Regions from separate parts of the Pseudalkalibacillus berkeleyi genome, predicted to be linked through region 1. Evidence: riboswitches for the same ligand, from Rfam matches in the RefSeq annotation. Region 1 holds a riboswitch; the other holds the start of a gene.
What was found. Region 1 has a riboswitch for S-adenosylmethionine ahead of L2716_RS07265 (YezD family protein). Riboswitches for the same ligand answer to the same signal wherever they lie in the genome.

Region 1 (8,061 bases):
AGAAGAAGATCGTCGGTTTTTGAGAATGTGACGCCTTCACTTGTGGAACGACATGTAAATCACTAACATCACACATGACGAATAGTGGAGCGACATGGCGAAGCACGTTTGAAATGCCTACTAACCCTTCTTCAAGCTCTTGTTCCGATAAACCTTTCACCAATTCATCTGAAAAGCTCACCCAAGTAGAAGAAGTATGAAGTTCTTCTTCAGGTAGTGTGATGGGTCCGGATCCGATATTTTCATGAGTCCCAAACTTAATTTTCTTAAAGATCGTTGCCATCGCATTCACGGTGACATCCCCATAACCGATATGAGCATTTGGGTAAGATTTATTCTTATCTTCTTCTAATACTTTAAGGGATACTGCTAAATTTGCATCAGTGTAGTAATCAACATCAACTTCACGAATAAAAGCCTTCTTTTCTTCGTAATCAAGCTTTTCTACTTGATATTGAACACCTTGATGAAGATAGATCGCTTCCTCGTGTAGAAGTGTCATCGAACTGAAACGATCCATCTCTCCAATGACTTGAACGTTTGCCACATTTGATTGATCAATGATGACTACGTTCTCTTGTGATGCAGAGCGTAAACTAATGTTGTGTGCAGGGAAAGAGTCATTCATCCAATACCAGCGGTCCCCTTGCTCATGGAGTACGCCTTCTTCAGTCAGAAAGTACATAATTTCATCAATTTCTACGCCATCAAATGTTTCATTATGCTGAAATGGAAGCTCGTATGCTGCACATTTCAAATGGTCAACGAGTATCAATAAGTTGTCAGGATTAATTCTTGCTGTTTCAGGGTTTCGATTAAAGAAATAATCTGGATTTTGAATAATGTATTGATCTAGTGGCGAAGAGCTAGCAACCAGCACAACCACTGACTCGTCCTGCCTTCTACCTGCACGGCCCCCTTGTTGCCAAGTACTCGCAATCGTACCAGGGTAACCGTTCATAATGCATACTTGAAGTTGACCAATATCAACGCCTAACTCAAGGGCATTCGTACTCACAACACCTATGATTTCTCCATTTCTGAGCCCCCGCTCAATTTCCCGCCGCTGCTTCGGCAGATAGCCGCCGCGATAGCCTCGAATTGATTTGTTACCAATCTTTCTTTGAATCAATTCTTGTAGGTAAGTAAGAAGTATTTCAACTCGAACACGGCTTCTGGCAAAAACAATCGTTTGCACTTCATTCTCCAAGAATAATGAAGCGAGTTTCTTGGATTCTAAAGTGGCACTACGTCGAATATTAAGTGATTTATTGACTATTGGAGGATTGTAGAAGACAAAATGCTTCCTTCCAACTGGCGCACCGTTATTATCAATCAACCGAACTTGTTCTCCGGTCAGCTTTTCGGCCAATTCCTTAGGATTCGCAATCGTTGCAGATGTACAAATAAAAGTAGGCTGGCTACCATAATATGCGCATATCCGTTTCAACCTGCGAATTACATTTGCAACATGACTCCCAAATACACCTCTATATGTATGGAGTTCATCGATGACAATATATTTTAAATTCTCAAACAGAGATACCCATTTCGTATGGTGAGGTAAGATTGCTGAATGCAACATATCCGGATTTGTCATGACGACGTGTCCGGCTTTTCGGATGACTTGTCTAATGTTAGATGGGGTATCTCCGTCGTACGTATAACTTTTGATTTCTATGTCGATTTCGTCTATGAGTTCGTTCATTTCACTTTTCTGATCTTGAGCAAGCGCTTTTGTTGGAAAAAGGTAAAGTGCGCGACTGCTTTCATTTTCCGCCACCTCTTGCAAAACAGGAAGATTGTAGCAAAGTGTTTTTCCGGATGCAGTAGGTGTAACAGCCACGAAGCTTTCCTGATTACGAGCAGCTTCAACAGCAGAATATTGGTGAGTGTATAATCCATTAACCCCTCTATTCATTAACGCTTGACGAATTTTGGGATGGATATATTCAGGAATGTCAACTGAGCTCCCAGCCTTTTCAGGAATCGTTTTCCAATGTGCTATGTTTGAAGCAATTGAGTCCTCTTGGTTCATCACTTTTAGAATTTCATTCAAGTGTTTTCTCATTTTCATACCGTTCACTCCATTCTATTTTCTATTTTATCGAATAAACGTTCGTAGGAAAAGAGTTTGTGGCTAGAATGGTAATATTAGGCCCTGTTTTAAATAAAGAAAAGAGCTTCGGGTCAACGAAGCTCCTTCTCATTACACTTTAATTATCCACTTGTTTACTTACCTCATCTAGAAACCCTTTCAAACCTTCGTTTTTAATTAATGAACCGATGCCTTCGATTTCAGTTTCTGTATTGAGGAAAAACATGGAAATTGCTACTTCTACGTTATAATCTAGTGCATCCCGCAGGCCTTGTATTTCATACGTTTTGTTGACCGATCTCTTGGTCAGTTTTACTGCTGATGAGGGGAGTTTGGATATACGCCTAGCAAGTCCTGTTACCTCTGTTTCAAGTTGTTCCTTTTCGACCACCTTATTAAAAATACCAGCTTCTTTTGCTTCATAAGCATCTAGTATATCACCTGTAAGCAAAAGTTCCTTCGCTTTGCGAATGCCTACAACCCAAGGCATCATCAATGTTGGTGGTGCTGCTCCGAATCGGATTTCAGGTTCACCGAACTTTGCCTCATTTGATGCAATTGCTAAATCTGTACTCAAGACCCAGTCAGCAGCTCCCCCTAGAGCATGACCACTAACCGCTGCTATTGTAAGTTTTTTCAATGACCATAGCTTGATACTGACCCGTAACAACGATTCAAGATGCGCTCTCCATACTTCAGATGGTTGCTCGCCAATCGGTGATGGATAATTGAACGCCTCCTTCAAATCGACACCAGCAGAGAAATGTTCCCCCGCTCCTTTAATGATGACAACCTTTACTTCTTGATCTTTTTCAAGTAAATCTAGTGCTCTTTCGACCTCATGTGCTAATGAGTCTTTTATTGAGTTTAATCGATCAGGGCGGTTAAGGGTAATGGTTCCGATACCATCTTCAATTTGAGATAAAATGTATTTAAAATCCTCTGTTCTTGTTAAAGTTGACGATGTCATTTAAATTCACTCCTTCTATTATTTGAAAGTATGGGTAACGTAACTGATTTGAGAACGCGACATCGATGTCACATAACTAACAACAATCATAGTTACAATACCGATCACAGAACATATAAATAACGCAATGTAAATGTTCTCAATGAGTTGAAATCCAGTAAACCAAATATACGATCCTGAGCCTGTGATAACAGATGAGATTGCCCCATATCCATTTCCTTTCTCCCAGTAATATCCGAGAATAATCGAACCGAAGGTCCCGCTAATAATTGCTGAAAAACTAAACTGGATTAACAATGCAAGCGAGTCTGGTGGGTTGATTGATAAATAAAGTGACAGCAAGCCTACTAAGAAAAGTGACCATTTAGCTCCTAATACAGCTTTTTGGTCAATGCCATCCGTAGACAGCGAAGAATACTTAGCGAGAAGTGGTTTAATTAAATCATTTCCAATGCTAGATGTGACCGTCACATACAAACCATCTGTACTAGATAATATGGCAGAGAGTAAACCAATCATTAATAATCCGACCACAATAGGAGGAAAAGATTCCATGAGATATACAGGAATTGCTTGATCCATTCTACTGAGGTTTGGGGATATCACTCTCGCTGCTAGTCCACCAAAGACCATTAATGACGTTATGAAAAAAAGGTGAACCCCTGCTGATAGCGTAAAAGGTCTCAAATCCTCTTCCTTCTCAAGCGTTAAAAACTTATTTGCTAATTGAGGTGTTAAGACAAAACCAATCATTAAAAATTGGATGGTTAATAGAGCCATTACACTCCCATAAGGTCCTCCTTGTGAAAAAGCATTTGTTAAGTTTGGATCAATCGCGGCTAGTTTGTTTTCCAGTCTGTTGAACATTGAGAGCCCACCACCAATCGTCCAAAACAAGGAGGCAAATACAATGACGCCTGTCAAAGACATTAATATCCCTTGAATACCGTCCGTAATCACTTGAGCGAACATGCCCCCAAGGCGGATATAGAAAACTGTGATCACAACACCGATCACAATCCCCCATAAATACGGAATCCCGGTAATGATTTCAAAAATGGTTGCCATCCCTACATTTTGTCCGACAATATAGTAAATGTTGAATAACAATAGAATCGAAACGATCATCTGTAGCGATTTGCTATTGTATCTTTTTCCAAGCCATTCAGGGAGCGTTGCAACACCTCCTGCCTTCTTATGTTGACGCCAAAAGTTTTTCGCGAGGAAAAGTAGAGCGATCCAAGCTACGCCAAATGCTCCGAGAATGTACCAAAACACCGAGAGACCATATTGGTAAGCTAGCCCAGGAACACCTAAATATAAATTTGCACTAGCAAATGTTGCTGAGAAACTTGCCCCAACGATCCATGGGGCAAGCTTACCTTCCGCCGTTGCAAAACCCTTCATCGTTCTACTGTGTTTCTTTCCTTTATTTCCAATCCAAGAAAGAACACCTATATAAATGAGGAAGAGTACACCAACAATGACTAAAACATAGCTCGGTAAAGTACCCATTCTTACAACCCTCCTTTATCTTGTTTCGGATATAATTTATTCCATAGCCATAAGCCGATCACCCAAAATATGATAAGTCCAGTTAGGTAGAATGTAAGCATCAGGTCACTCCTTTATCTAATAGTTTGTCAGATGTGAATTCGACTAAAATATTTGGATTAGCAATTGTAGAAATATCACCTATTTGTTCATTTAAGAACACATTTTTGATCACTCTTCGAACGATCTTCCGGCTTTGGGTGCGGGGAAAATCTTTAACAAAGAAGATAAACGTTGGTTTAAGTGGTTTACCTAGTTTTTCAGCAACTGTGTTCACTAATTCATTTCTAATGAGCCCTTTATCAAGCTGTTCACCCTCATTTTCTAAGGTCACAAATCCGATGATGGATTGGCCTTTTATATCATCAGGTATGCCGATAACTGCGGCTTCCTTAGCTCGGTCATGATTGGTTAACACTTCTTCAATTTCAGTTGGACCAATTCGCTTTCCAGCTACCTTGATCGTATCGTCCGCTCTGCCCTTGATATACCAGTAACCTAAGTCATCTATAGACACGAGATCTCCGTGGACCCAAACGCCTGGCCACTTATTCCAATACGTATTTAAGTACCGGTCATCATCTTGCCAAAAAGATTTGGTCATTCCAACAAATGGTTGTTGGACAATCAGTTCTCCAGTTTTATTTCTGACGGGTTGCTGATCTTGATCAACCACTTCCGGATCAATGCCAGGTAATGGTCCATGAAATGAGGAAGCTTTTAAAGGCATCGTTGGATAGCAGCCAATAATGCCTCCACCAGCTTCCGTACCTCCTGAATAATTTATGATCGGACAACGGCTTTCCCCAACTTGTTCAATTAACCATGTCCATGATGCTTGATCGATTGCCTCTCCAGTTGAACCTATAATTTTCAATGACGAAGTATCATAGGATGGCAGTGTTTGGTCACTATGAGTCTTTCTCAAGGTTCGAACAACCGTTGGCGCCATCCCAATATGAGTTAAGCGATGGTCCTCAATAAGCTGTAAAATTCGCCCATTTTGAGGATAATTAACATCTCCTTCATAAAGGACTGCTGTACAATGAAATAAATTTGCACCAATTAATAACCATGGCCCCATAATCCAACCGATATCCGTCATCCAAAATAGCTTGGCGTCCTCTTTAACATCGAAGCAGAAGTACATATCAATGGCGGTTTTAATGATGAAACTACTATGTGTATGGACAGTTCCTTTTGGTTTCCCTGTTGTCCCAGACGTATAAATGATTAAGTAAGGATCCGATGCCTTTGTTTCATGTGTGATTAATGTTGCTCCTTTTGACGCTAGAACATTTTCGTAATGTCGATCTAATCGGCGTTTCGTAAAGTTTGTATGGGTATGATTAACGACAACTACATGTTCAACCGAAGGGGATAGATCTACAGCTCGATCGGCAATTTCTTTCATCGGACTTACTTTTCCTTTTCTAATAGAACCATCGGCAGTGATCAATACTTTACATTCACTATCGTTCAGACGAGTTGTAACAGCATCTGCCCCGTACCCTGAAAACATCGGTACAGCGATAGCACCTAACTTCGCACATGCATATAACGCAATTGCAGATTCAATAATCGGAGGTAAGAAAATACCTATTCGATCCCCATAACCTACTCCTAATCGTTGTAGGCCTAAAGCGAAGCGACTGACATGTTCATCTAATTCCTGATAAGTTAGTCCCTGTTTGCTACCGTCTTCACCTTCCCAAACGATCGCATTTTTCGTATTGCATTTTGTTAGATGTTTCTCTACACAATTTTTATAAATGTTTATATATCCGCCTTTAAACCATTCAGTGAAAGGTGCACCATTTGATGATTCAGATATTCTGTCAAAAGGTCTGTCCCATTGAAAATGAAACGTCTCATTGATCGCATTGTAGAACCAATCCTGATCTTCAGCAGCCTTCTTTATGAGTGCTTGGTAATCTGAAACCCCATAACGATTTGTGAATGCCGTTAAGTTCGCTTCATCTATCTGATTCTGATTCGGACGCCAAATTACTTGATCTGATCCGTAAAGTTCCAAACTCATATTGATTTCACCCTTTCCAATTCATTCATACAAAAAAGCAACCTTGTGCAAATCCCACCTAGGATTTAATGCTCAAGGTTGCCTCTAGTTTGTCTAGTCAGCACATATTCTTATTTCAATCTTACCTTTTCATTCTTTTCAATTTGAATGACTTTTCCGTCTTGTACAACTAATGTTACGGAACCGAAATCCATTGATTCTAACATCTTATTCAAGCGAGGTACGATCGCTTGTAACGCTTCTACTTCTTTAGCCACTTTGTTCTTCTCCTTTCATTTTCTAATTCGCGAGAAGATAAGGACAATTGCATATGAGAAAACAAAAAAGTCTCTCAAGATGAGAGACTTTGTAATCTGTACATGACCATGTATGTACCTTATCTCTCAAAATGGAATGCCATTTTGCTGGAATTGGCACCTTGCTGTTAGCAGGTTGCCGGGCTTCGTAGGGCCAGTCCCTCAGCCACTCTGGATAAGCGGTTTAACTTATTTTTTTGAATTTTACATGAATGGAAGTCTCGAAGTCAACAAGTTTGTGAAAACTAGGTGTTTTGGCTTAGATCTAATATTAAACGCCTGCCATTAATTTACTACGTTCTTGTAAATATTGCTCAATGGCTTCTTCAAGCATGTTCAGCCCAGCATCAATTTGATCTTTTGTCACGATGAGCGGTGGTACCATACGAATGACGTTTCCTTCGTTTCCACACAAATAAAATAGTACACCTTTCTCCAATGCAAGATCTAGTATTCTGAGTAGCGCGTCGCCACTCGGCTTTTGGGTATCCGGATCGACAATCTCAATTCCAATCATCAATCCAATTCCTCTTACGCTTCTAATGACATGATCATACTTTAATCGTAAGTTTTCTAATTGATTCATGGCATAATGACCTATTTCATATGCATTCTCAATTAACTTTTCTTCCTTCAACACATCTAATGTCGCAAGAGCTGCAGAGCACGCGATTGGATTCCCACCGAAGGTTGTTCCATGACTCCCAAGTGGCCACTTTTGCATTAATTCAGCAGATGCAACAGTTGCGCTCAACGGAATGCCAGATGCGATTCCTTTGGCAATCGCCATAATATCAGGAGTCACACCAAATGTTTGTGCTGCAAACCAGTCACCCGTACGACCAAACCCTGTTTGTACTTCATCAAAGATCAATAAAATATCATGCTGGTCACAAATTTCTCGAATCTTTTGTAACCATTCTTTTGGCGGTATAATATACCCACCTTCACCAAGAACTGGCTCTAAAATAACGCAAGCAACTTCGTCTGGTTGAACTTGGTGTTGAAATAATTTATGGAAATCCTTCTCTAGCTTTTTAACAGAAAACGCAATACAGTCATCTGTACCTTGAGGGCATTCGTCTTCATCAAAGTATGGAAT
Region 2 (8,061 bases), 830 kb from region 1:
AGACGAAATTCTATCAAGTGATCCGAACGCTCGGGTTGCGTGTGAAACATCTGTTAATACTGGTCTTGTACTTGTTGCAGGTGAAATTACTACTTCTACTTATGTAGACATTCCTAAAATTGTTCGTGAAACAGTTAAAGGTATTGGCTATACACGAGCAAAATATGGATTTGATTATGAGACATGTGCAGTTCTTACATCTATTGATGAGCAGTCGGCAGACATTGCTCAAGGTGTCGACAAAGCTCTTGAAGCTAGAGAAGGCACGATGTCTGATGAGGAAATTGATGCAATTGGGGCAGGAGATCAAGGTTTAATGTTTGGTTACGCTTGTAATGAAACATCAGAACTGATGCCATTGCCTATTTCACTTTCTCATAAGTTAAGCCGCCGTTTGGCAGATGTAAGAAAGAATGAAGTCGTCCCTTACCTCCGTCCAGATGGAAAAACGCAAGTAACCGTAGAATATGACGAAAACAATCAACCTGTTCGAGTTGATACGGTTGTCATCTCAACACAACATCATCCAGAGGTTACACTTGAGCAGATCAAGCGTGACTTGAAGGAGCATGTCATCAATCCAGTTGTACCTACTGAATTGATTGATGAAGATACAAAATATTTCATTAACCCAACTGGTCGCTTTGTAATCGGTGGACCACAAGGTGACGCTGGTTTAACAGGACGTAAGATTATCGTAGATACTTACGGTGGATATGCACGTCATGGTGGGGGAGCGTTTTCTGGTAAGGATCCTACAAAAGTAGACCGCTCTGCTGCATATGCTGCACGTTACGTTGCGAAGAACATTGTTGCTGCTGGACTTGCTGACAAATGTGAAGTTCAACTCGCTTATGCAATAGGTGTAGCGCAACCTGTATCGATCTCAATTGATACATTTGAGACGGGAACAGTTTCTGAAGAAAAGCTTGTTGAGCTGGTTCGTGCGAATTTCGATCTTCGTCCAGCTGGTATTATTAATATGCTTGATCTTCGCCGTCCAATTTATAAGCAAACTGCAGCATACGGTCACTTCGGACGTACGGACATTGAACTCCCATGGGAGCGAACAGATAAAGCAGAAATTTTGAAAAACAACGCATAGTAACATGATGTGTGAAATGAACCCTAAACGATTGTGGTCGTTTAGGGTTTTTTGTTGTTGGAAAAAGTTTGAGTATTTAATTATCAGAAAATTGTTGCATTTGTGACGTTAGATAGAATAGACTGGTATTACCAGAATAAAAAGTGGTATTACCATAAAGTAGGTGTGAACAATGAGAACAACTGACCGAATTGAAAAAATTATCATCGAAAGAGTGATGAACGGAGGATATGCCTGCAATACATTAGTACCTTCAGAACGAGAATTAGCTGCTCATTTTGAAGTTGGAAGACCTGTGATCCGAGAAGTACTACAACGACTAGAACGCGATGGTTGGATAACGATTCGTAAAGGACAAAGGGCGGTCGTCAATGATTACTGGAGACAAGGAAATTTAATGACACTTGTCCATTATTTAGAGCAAGAGGCAGATATGCCAGATGCTTTTATTGTTCATCTTTTAGAATTGAGAAGGGCATTACTACCAGCATATGTGCACGGGGCAGTAGAAACAAATTCGATGCAAGTGGTTTCTCTGTTGACGGAAATGGATCAGTTAGCAGATGAAGCGTCAGCTTTTGCTGAATTTGATTGGAAGCTCCAACGAGGATTAGCCGCAGCCTCCTCCAATCCGATATACTTATTGATCCTAAACAGCTTCCAAAGGTTATATATTAAAATGGCAACATTATATTTTGAAGAGCAACCGTACCGAGAAGTTTCCATGAGCTATTACCGAGACTTAATTGGAGCAGCAGTTGCAAACAATCCAGATCAAGCTAAGCAACTCGCTGAACGGATGATGGATCAAAGTATCGAGATGTGGAAACAAAGGAATCATTAAAAAATAGGAGGTTCACATGAGCAAAGTGTATCGAGATTTCTTCCTCTTTCCTGATATTTTCATTTTGTCGTGTCTAATTGCTGCTAACATGACTGTAATTATCCTATTTGGTAAAGGAGGATGGATCGCCATATCTTTCGCAATTGGATTAATCGCGTTTTCTTTAAGTGAATATATGACACATCGATTTCTCTTCCATTTAAAAACACCTCAGAATCCATTCCTTCTCAAGATGTTGAAACGACTACATTATGATCATCATTCAGATCCAGATGACTTACATCTACTCTTTCTTCCTTTGTGGTACAGTATCCCGAACATGATCGTTTGGTCAGCACTTTTTTATATCATTTCAGGAAATTTATTTTACACATTAGCTTTCATGTGCGGTTTGAAAGTGATGCTTTTCTTTTACGAATGGAAGCATTACGTTGCGCATAGACCGATTAAACCGAGAACGAAATTCGGAGTTTGGATGAAAAAGATTCACATCCTCCACCATTATAAAAATGAAAATTATTGGTATGGCGTCTCAAATCCAGTTGGCGATTACCTATTCGGAACGATGAAGGAGGAAAAGACCGTCGAGACGAGTAAGACGGCAAGAGATTTAGAGAAACGAACATTTGATATGTAAATAACAGGCTGGCTCGTATAGTCAGCTGTTTTTTTGTGTAGAGCGAGAAAATGATGGGATGTTCGATAAAAATAGAGTTTTGATCGATAAAGTTGGAGTTTTGATCGATAAAATTGGAGTTTTGCACGATAAAATTGGAGTTTTGCACGATAAATTCCGAGTTTTGCACGATAAGTGGAAAAATCAGTCCATCCCTCATATACAGACGGGCTCTCTCTATCCTTAATTATTATCATAAAAAATGATAGGATGATAAAATGGTGAAAGTGGGTATAAAAGAATAGTAGATAAGGAGGGATGAGTCATGTATAAACAGATCCATCATGTTTCATTAGAAGTGAAGAAGCTGAAGCGGGCTAGGTCTTTTTATGAAAAGGTGTTGAGGTTTGAAGTTAGTGAAGAAAGACCTGACTTTGACTTTGAGGGTATTTGGTACAACCTTGGGGGTACTCAGCTACACTTAATTGTAAATTCATCTCTCAATGAAGATGCAATGCCTACTTTAAATAGTAGAAGTGCTCATTTTGCGATTCGAGTGGATTCCGTTCAGGAATTAATCGATCGCCTCGAAAAAGCTGGGTGCACCTATTTAGATAAACCAGCCAGTAAAACCGGCTGGCATCAAGTGTTCGTACAAGATCCTGATGGAAATATTATTGAATTTAACGCTTAAGCGTTTTGTAATATTGACCGCGCTCAACATATTCAGTTCGGACGCGTTCCATCTCTTGTAGATCATTTTCATTGATGTTTCTAACGACCTTTGCGGGACGTCCAAACGCTAAGGTGTTCGGGGGAATTTTTTTGCCAGGTGGAACGAGACTACCTGCTCCGATAAATGCACCTTCACCAATTTCAGCACCGTCTAATATGAGTGAGCCCATTCCAATAAGTGCATTTTTCCGTATGGTACAGCTATGTAAGGTAACTTGGTGACCGACTGTAACATCGTCTTCAATGACAAGAGGTGTATTAGGGCTCTGGTGCAGCATGGAGAGGTCTTGAATGTTTACCCGCTTACCAATATAAGTAGGGGCTACATCTCCACGGATGACCGTATTAAACCAGATGGAAGATTTCTCTTGAATCGTCACATCGCCTGAGATTATTACACCATCAGCAATGTAAACACTTGAATCAATCTTAGGTTCTGAACCTTGATAAGGATAAATCAAAAGTATCATCCTCTTTCCTATGGGAATACATATAGTTGTATAAATCATAAGCAGTTTAGCAAATTATTGGCGAGAAGAAAAGGGGGAGCATCATGTGGATATGGGAAGCACCTGAAGCAAAGGCAGTCATCGTAATGGTGCATGGCGCAGGTGAGCATCATGGCAGATATGAATGGCTCTGTTCAAAATGGGTGTCAAAGGGCTATCATGTAGTTATGGGCGACCTACCTGGGCAAGGATTAACGCGTAGAAACCGCGGTCATATCCATTCCTTTGATGAATACATCGAAACGATAGAATCATGGGTAGATGAAGCGAAGCATTTTGATCTACCCATATATTTATTTGGGCATAGTATGGGCGGGCTTGCTGTAATTCGAACGGTTACAGAGAAGAATCTCCCATTAGCCGCTGTGCTTTTGTCATCTCCTGCTCTTGGAATCGTCGAGAAACCTCCAAAAGCGATAGATGCTGTATCGAAAGTTTTAAATAAAGTGTATCCGAGTTTACGATTAAGATCGAGTAAGGGTCGCCCAAGAGGGACGCGATCAGAAGAGGTTTTGAAACGAGACTCTGAGGATTTCCTACTTGTCAAAAAAGTATCCATCCGTTGGTACAGGGAGCTAATGGATGCGATGAAAGCTGCATTTGCCTCTGTTCATCGGTTTCCGGATCTGCCTTTATTAGTTGTTCAAGGCGGAGATGACTTGATTGTCGATAAAGAAAAGGTAAGGGAATGGTTCAACCAGTTGAATATGGCGGAAAAAGCCTATAAAGAATGGCCTGCACTTTACCATGAAGTATTGAATGATCCAGAACGTGGTCTCGTCTTCCAATATATACACCAGTATGTTGAATTAAATTTAATTGTAAGAGAAAAAAGTCATAAGGAGTGATGGCATGAATGTACCGTCACAACCATGGTCATTAATGAACAAAATATATAGACAAGTCCTCCCCTCGGTTCATAAAGAACTAGCGGTATGGAAACAACGGGCGGAACAAATTCCGAATAGCGAACTTAGGACACAAGCGCTAGAGAGCATAGATACAAAAACCTTTCATTGTGAGGGTGGAGGGATTTATGCTTTATTGAGTGCTGATGATAAGTGGCGAAGTGAAGTCATCCGGTTTATCATCGCCTACCAAACGATTAGCGATTATTTGGATAACCTCTGTGACCGAAGTACATCACTGGATCCTGAGGATTTTGCGCTATTACATCAATCAATGGAACATGCCTTATCGCCAGGTACTGAACTAGAAAATTATTATGCGCTACGTGAAGACCAAAATGACGGTGGCTACTTACACGACCTCGTCAGTACGTGCCAGACGATTTTAGCAAAATTACCGAGTTTTGAACAAATCGCAAAATCCCTAATTGAGCTAGAGCGGCATTATAGTAACCTGCAAATACATAAGCATGTCATTCATGAAGAGCGGGTTCCTCGTTTACAACAATGGTTTACCGAAAATGAACGAGACCTACCAGCTATGAGTTGGTATGAATTTTCGGCATGCGCAGGGTCGACAATCGGGATTTTCTGTCTAGTTTCTTATGCGACGAACAAAGACTTGAGTCCGGACCTTGTCGATAAAATTAAAGAAGGATATTTCCCGTGGATTCAAGGGTTACACATTATGATGGACTATTTAATTGATCAGGAAGAGGATCAGGAAGGCGGAGATCTGAATTTTTGTTTCTATTATGAGAACAAGGAACAGATGATGGATAGATTAATGCATTTCTTTAACAAGGCTGATGAAGCAGCAAGAGCCCTTCCACACTCTAGATTTCACTCATTGATTACACGTGGATTACTTGGCATATACTCTACCGATACAAAAGTGAAAAACCAGCCGGAAGTACAGAGTGTCTTTAAGAAGCTGATGCGAGCCGGTGGTTTGCCTGCTTACTACTTTTATTGGAACAGCTTCGTTTACCGGAAAGTGAAAACATCTTGATACGATGAGTAAGGAGTTACATGACTTGGTAGTAAAGTTATGTAACTTTTTTAATTTGTAATTACACATATTTAATAAGGTAGTCATATAATAGTGGAAATCTAAACAAATTTAATCCTTTACAACATTACCAAAACATTGTAAGATGATAATTAATTTAATAATAGAAACTTCTTATCTAGAGAGGCGGAGGGACTGGCCCTTTGATGCCCGGCAACCATCGAATCAATTATTTGATTGACGAGAACGGTGCCAATTCCTGTAGGATGGATTTATCCTAGAAGATGAGAGGATCGTACGGACTACTACGAACCCCTTTTCTTGCTAGATGAGAAACGGGTTTTTTTTTCGTTAGATTAGATCAAAAACTCTCGATAGAAGTTTCGTTATTCAGAAAGGAAAGATGAGAAATGGAATTAGCGATCTTTGGTGCTGGGTGCTTCTGGGGAGTTGAAGCATTCTTTGAGAAATTGGAAGGCATTACTGAAACTCGTGTCGGTTATACAGGTGGTTTCGTCGAAAATCCGACGTATGAGCAAGTGAAAACAGGAACAACTGGTCATGCAGAAGCAATAAAGATTCAATATGACCCCAACGTAATCACATATTCTGAATTAGTAGATATATTCTTTGGTGTACACGATCCTACTTCAAGAAATAAACAAGGGTTAGATATAGGACACCAATATCGTTCAGTCATTTTTTATTCTGATGTGAATCAACAAAACGTTGCAGAAAGAAAAATAAAGGAATGGACTGAGAAAGGTACCTTTAAGCTGCCAATCGTTACAGAAATCGAACCAGCTACATTCTTTTATGAAGCAGAAGAATATCATCAAAAGTATTTACAAAAGAACGGATCTGTCGCTTGCGGAATTTAATTTTAAAATAAACAAAACAAAAGCCGAACCCTCATTCGAGTAAGTTCGGCTTTTGTAGCATTTTAAAGTATTCATCTTTTTTCAACCGCAATTAAAAAGGGTGGGTTGTTTTTCTGATTAATGAACTGATATTGCATAACGTGAGCGGTTGGTTGATCTAGTTCTTTCAAGTAGCTCATGAGTTGTTCTTTTTCTTCTGATCCACCTTCGTGTCCGTAATAGACTACGAGGATAATCAAGCCACCTGGTCTCAAAATGTCTAGTAGAGATTGAACGGCTTTTAAAGTAGAATCAGGCTTAGTAATAATCTGTTTATCGCTGCCTGGCAAATAACCTAAGTTGAAAATGGCAGCTTGCACTTGGCCATGTTGATCACTTGGAATTACTTCTTTAACACTTTCATGACCTTTTAGAAGGATTTGCGCTCTGTTTTCTAATCCTCTTTCTTGTAACCGTTCTTTCGTATTCGTAACGGCTTTTTCTTGGACATCGAATCCATATACCTGACCGGTTTCACCGACTAGTTCAGCGAGGTAAACTGTGTCATGCCCGTTTCCCATCGTTGCGTCAACGACGATGCCACCAGGTTCAACCACCTTCTGAAGTAACTCTTTCGCAAAAGGGAGCACTCGACTTAAGTTCATTTGGTAGTCACCCCAACAGGCTCATAATACTTTCCTTGATAGCTGTCTCGTCGCTCTAGCTCTGCCTCAATGGAATTGAGAACATTCCATTTGTTCAAACTCCACATCGGACCAATTAATAGATCAGCAGGACCGTCACCTGTTAAACGGTGAATCATCATGTCAGGCGGGATTATTTCTAGCTGATCACAGACAAGCTGAATATACGTATCGAAATCCAAGAATTCCACTAATCCCTTTTCGTATTGTTTCACCATAGGTGTCTTTTTCAACAAATGGAGAAGGTGAATTTTGATCCCTTGCACATCGAGCTTTGCTACTTCTCGTGCAGTTTCCATCATCATTTCAGGTGTTTCTTGTGGGAGACCATTGATAATATGTGCGCACACTCGGATGCCATGTTTTCTAAGCTTATTGACGCCATCGACATAACATTGGTAGTCATGTGCACGGTTAATGAGATCAGCCGTTTCTTCATGAACGGTTTGAAGGCCAAGCTCTATCCATAAGTATGTTCGCTCATTAAGTTCTGAGAGATATTCGACGACATCATCTGGAAGGCAGTCTGGTCTTGTCGCGATCGCAAGTCCAACAACACCTTCTTGTTCTAAAATCACTTCAAATTTCTCGCGAAGTTCTTCTACCGGTGCATGTGTATTTGAAAAGGCCTGAAAGTATCCGATATACTTACCCGACTTCCATTTACGATGCATGCGGTCTTTAATCGTATGGAACTGTTTCACAAGGTCATCTTTGCGGTCTCCGGCAAAATCGCCCGAACCACTTTGTGAACAAAACGTACAACCA

Region 2: it holds a riboswitch for S-adenosylmethionine, as region 1 does, so the genes downstream of both, msrA (peptide-methionine (S)-S-oxide reductase MsrA) here and L2716_RS07265 (YezD family protein) in region 1, are expected to answer to the same signal.

What each region holds. Positions count from the first base shown of each region.
Region 1 is NZ_JAKIJS010000001.1:1,363,251-1,371,311, forward strand. It holds gene L2716_RS07245 (DEAD/DEAH box helicase) at 1-2,077, opposite strand, end outside; gene L2716_RS07250 (enoyl-CoA hydratase/isomerase family protein) at 2,217-3,068, opposite strand; gene L2716_RS07255 (sodium:solute symporter family protein) at 3,087-4,583, opposite strand; gene L2716_RS07260 (AMP-binding protein) at 4,684-6,663, opposite strand; gene L2716_RS07265 (YezD family protein) at 6,774-6,920, opposite strand; SAM riboswitch class I at 7,037-7,141, opposite strand; gene L2716_RS07270 (aspartate aminotransferase family protein) at 7,231-8,061, opposite strand, start outside.
Region 2 is NZ_JAKIJS010000001.1:2,193,411-2,201,471, reverse strand. It holds gene metK (methionine adenosyltransferase) at 1-1,105, shown strand, start outside; gene L2716_RS11545 (GntR family transcriptional regulator) at 1,278-1,949, shown strand; gene L2716_RS11540 (sterol desaturase family protein) at 1,966-2,586, shown strand; gene L2716_RS11535 (VOC family protein) at 2,891-3,259, shown strand; gene L2716_RS11530 (gamma carbonic anhydrase) at 3,249-3,761, opposite strand; gene L2716_RS11525 (alpha/beta hydrolase) at 3,854-4,657, shown strand; gene L2716_RS11520 (tetraprenyl-beta-curcumene synthase family protein) at 4,662-5,729, shown strand; SAM riboswitch class I at 5,901-6,020, shown strand; gene msrA (peptide-methionine (S)-S-oxide reductase MsrA) at 6,140-6,610, shown strand; gene mnmM (tRNA 5-(aminomethyl)-2-thiouridylate-methyltransferase MnmM) at 6,682-7,254, opposite strand; gene mnmL (tRNA modification radical SAM protein MnmL/YtqA) at 7,251-8,061, opposite strand, start outside.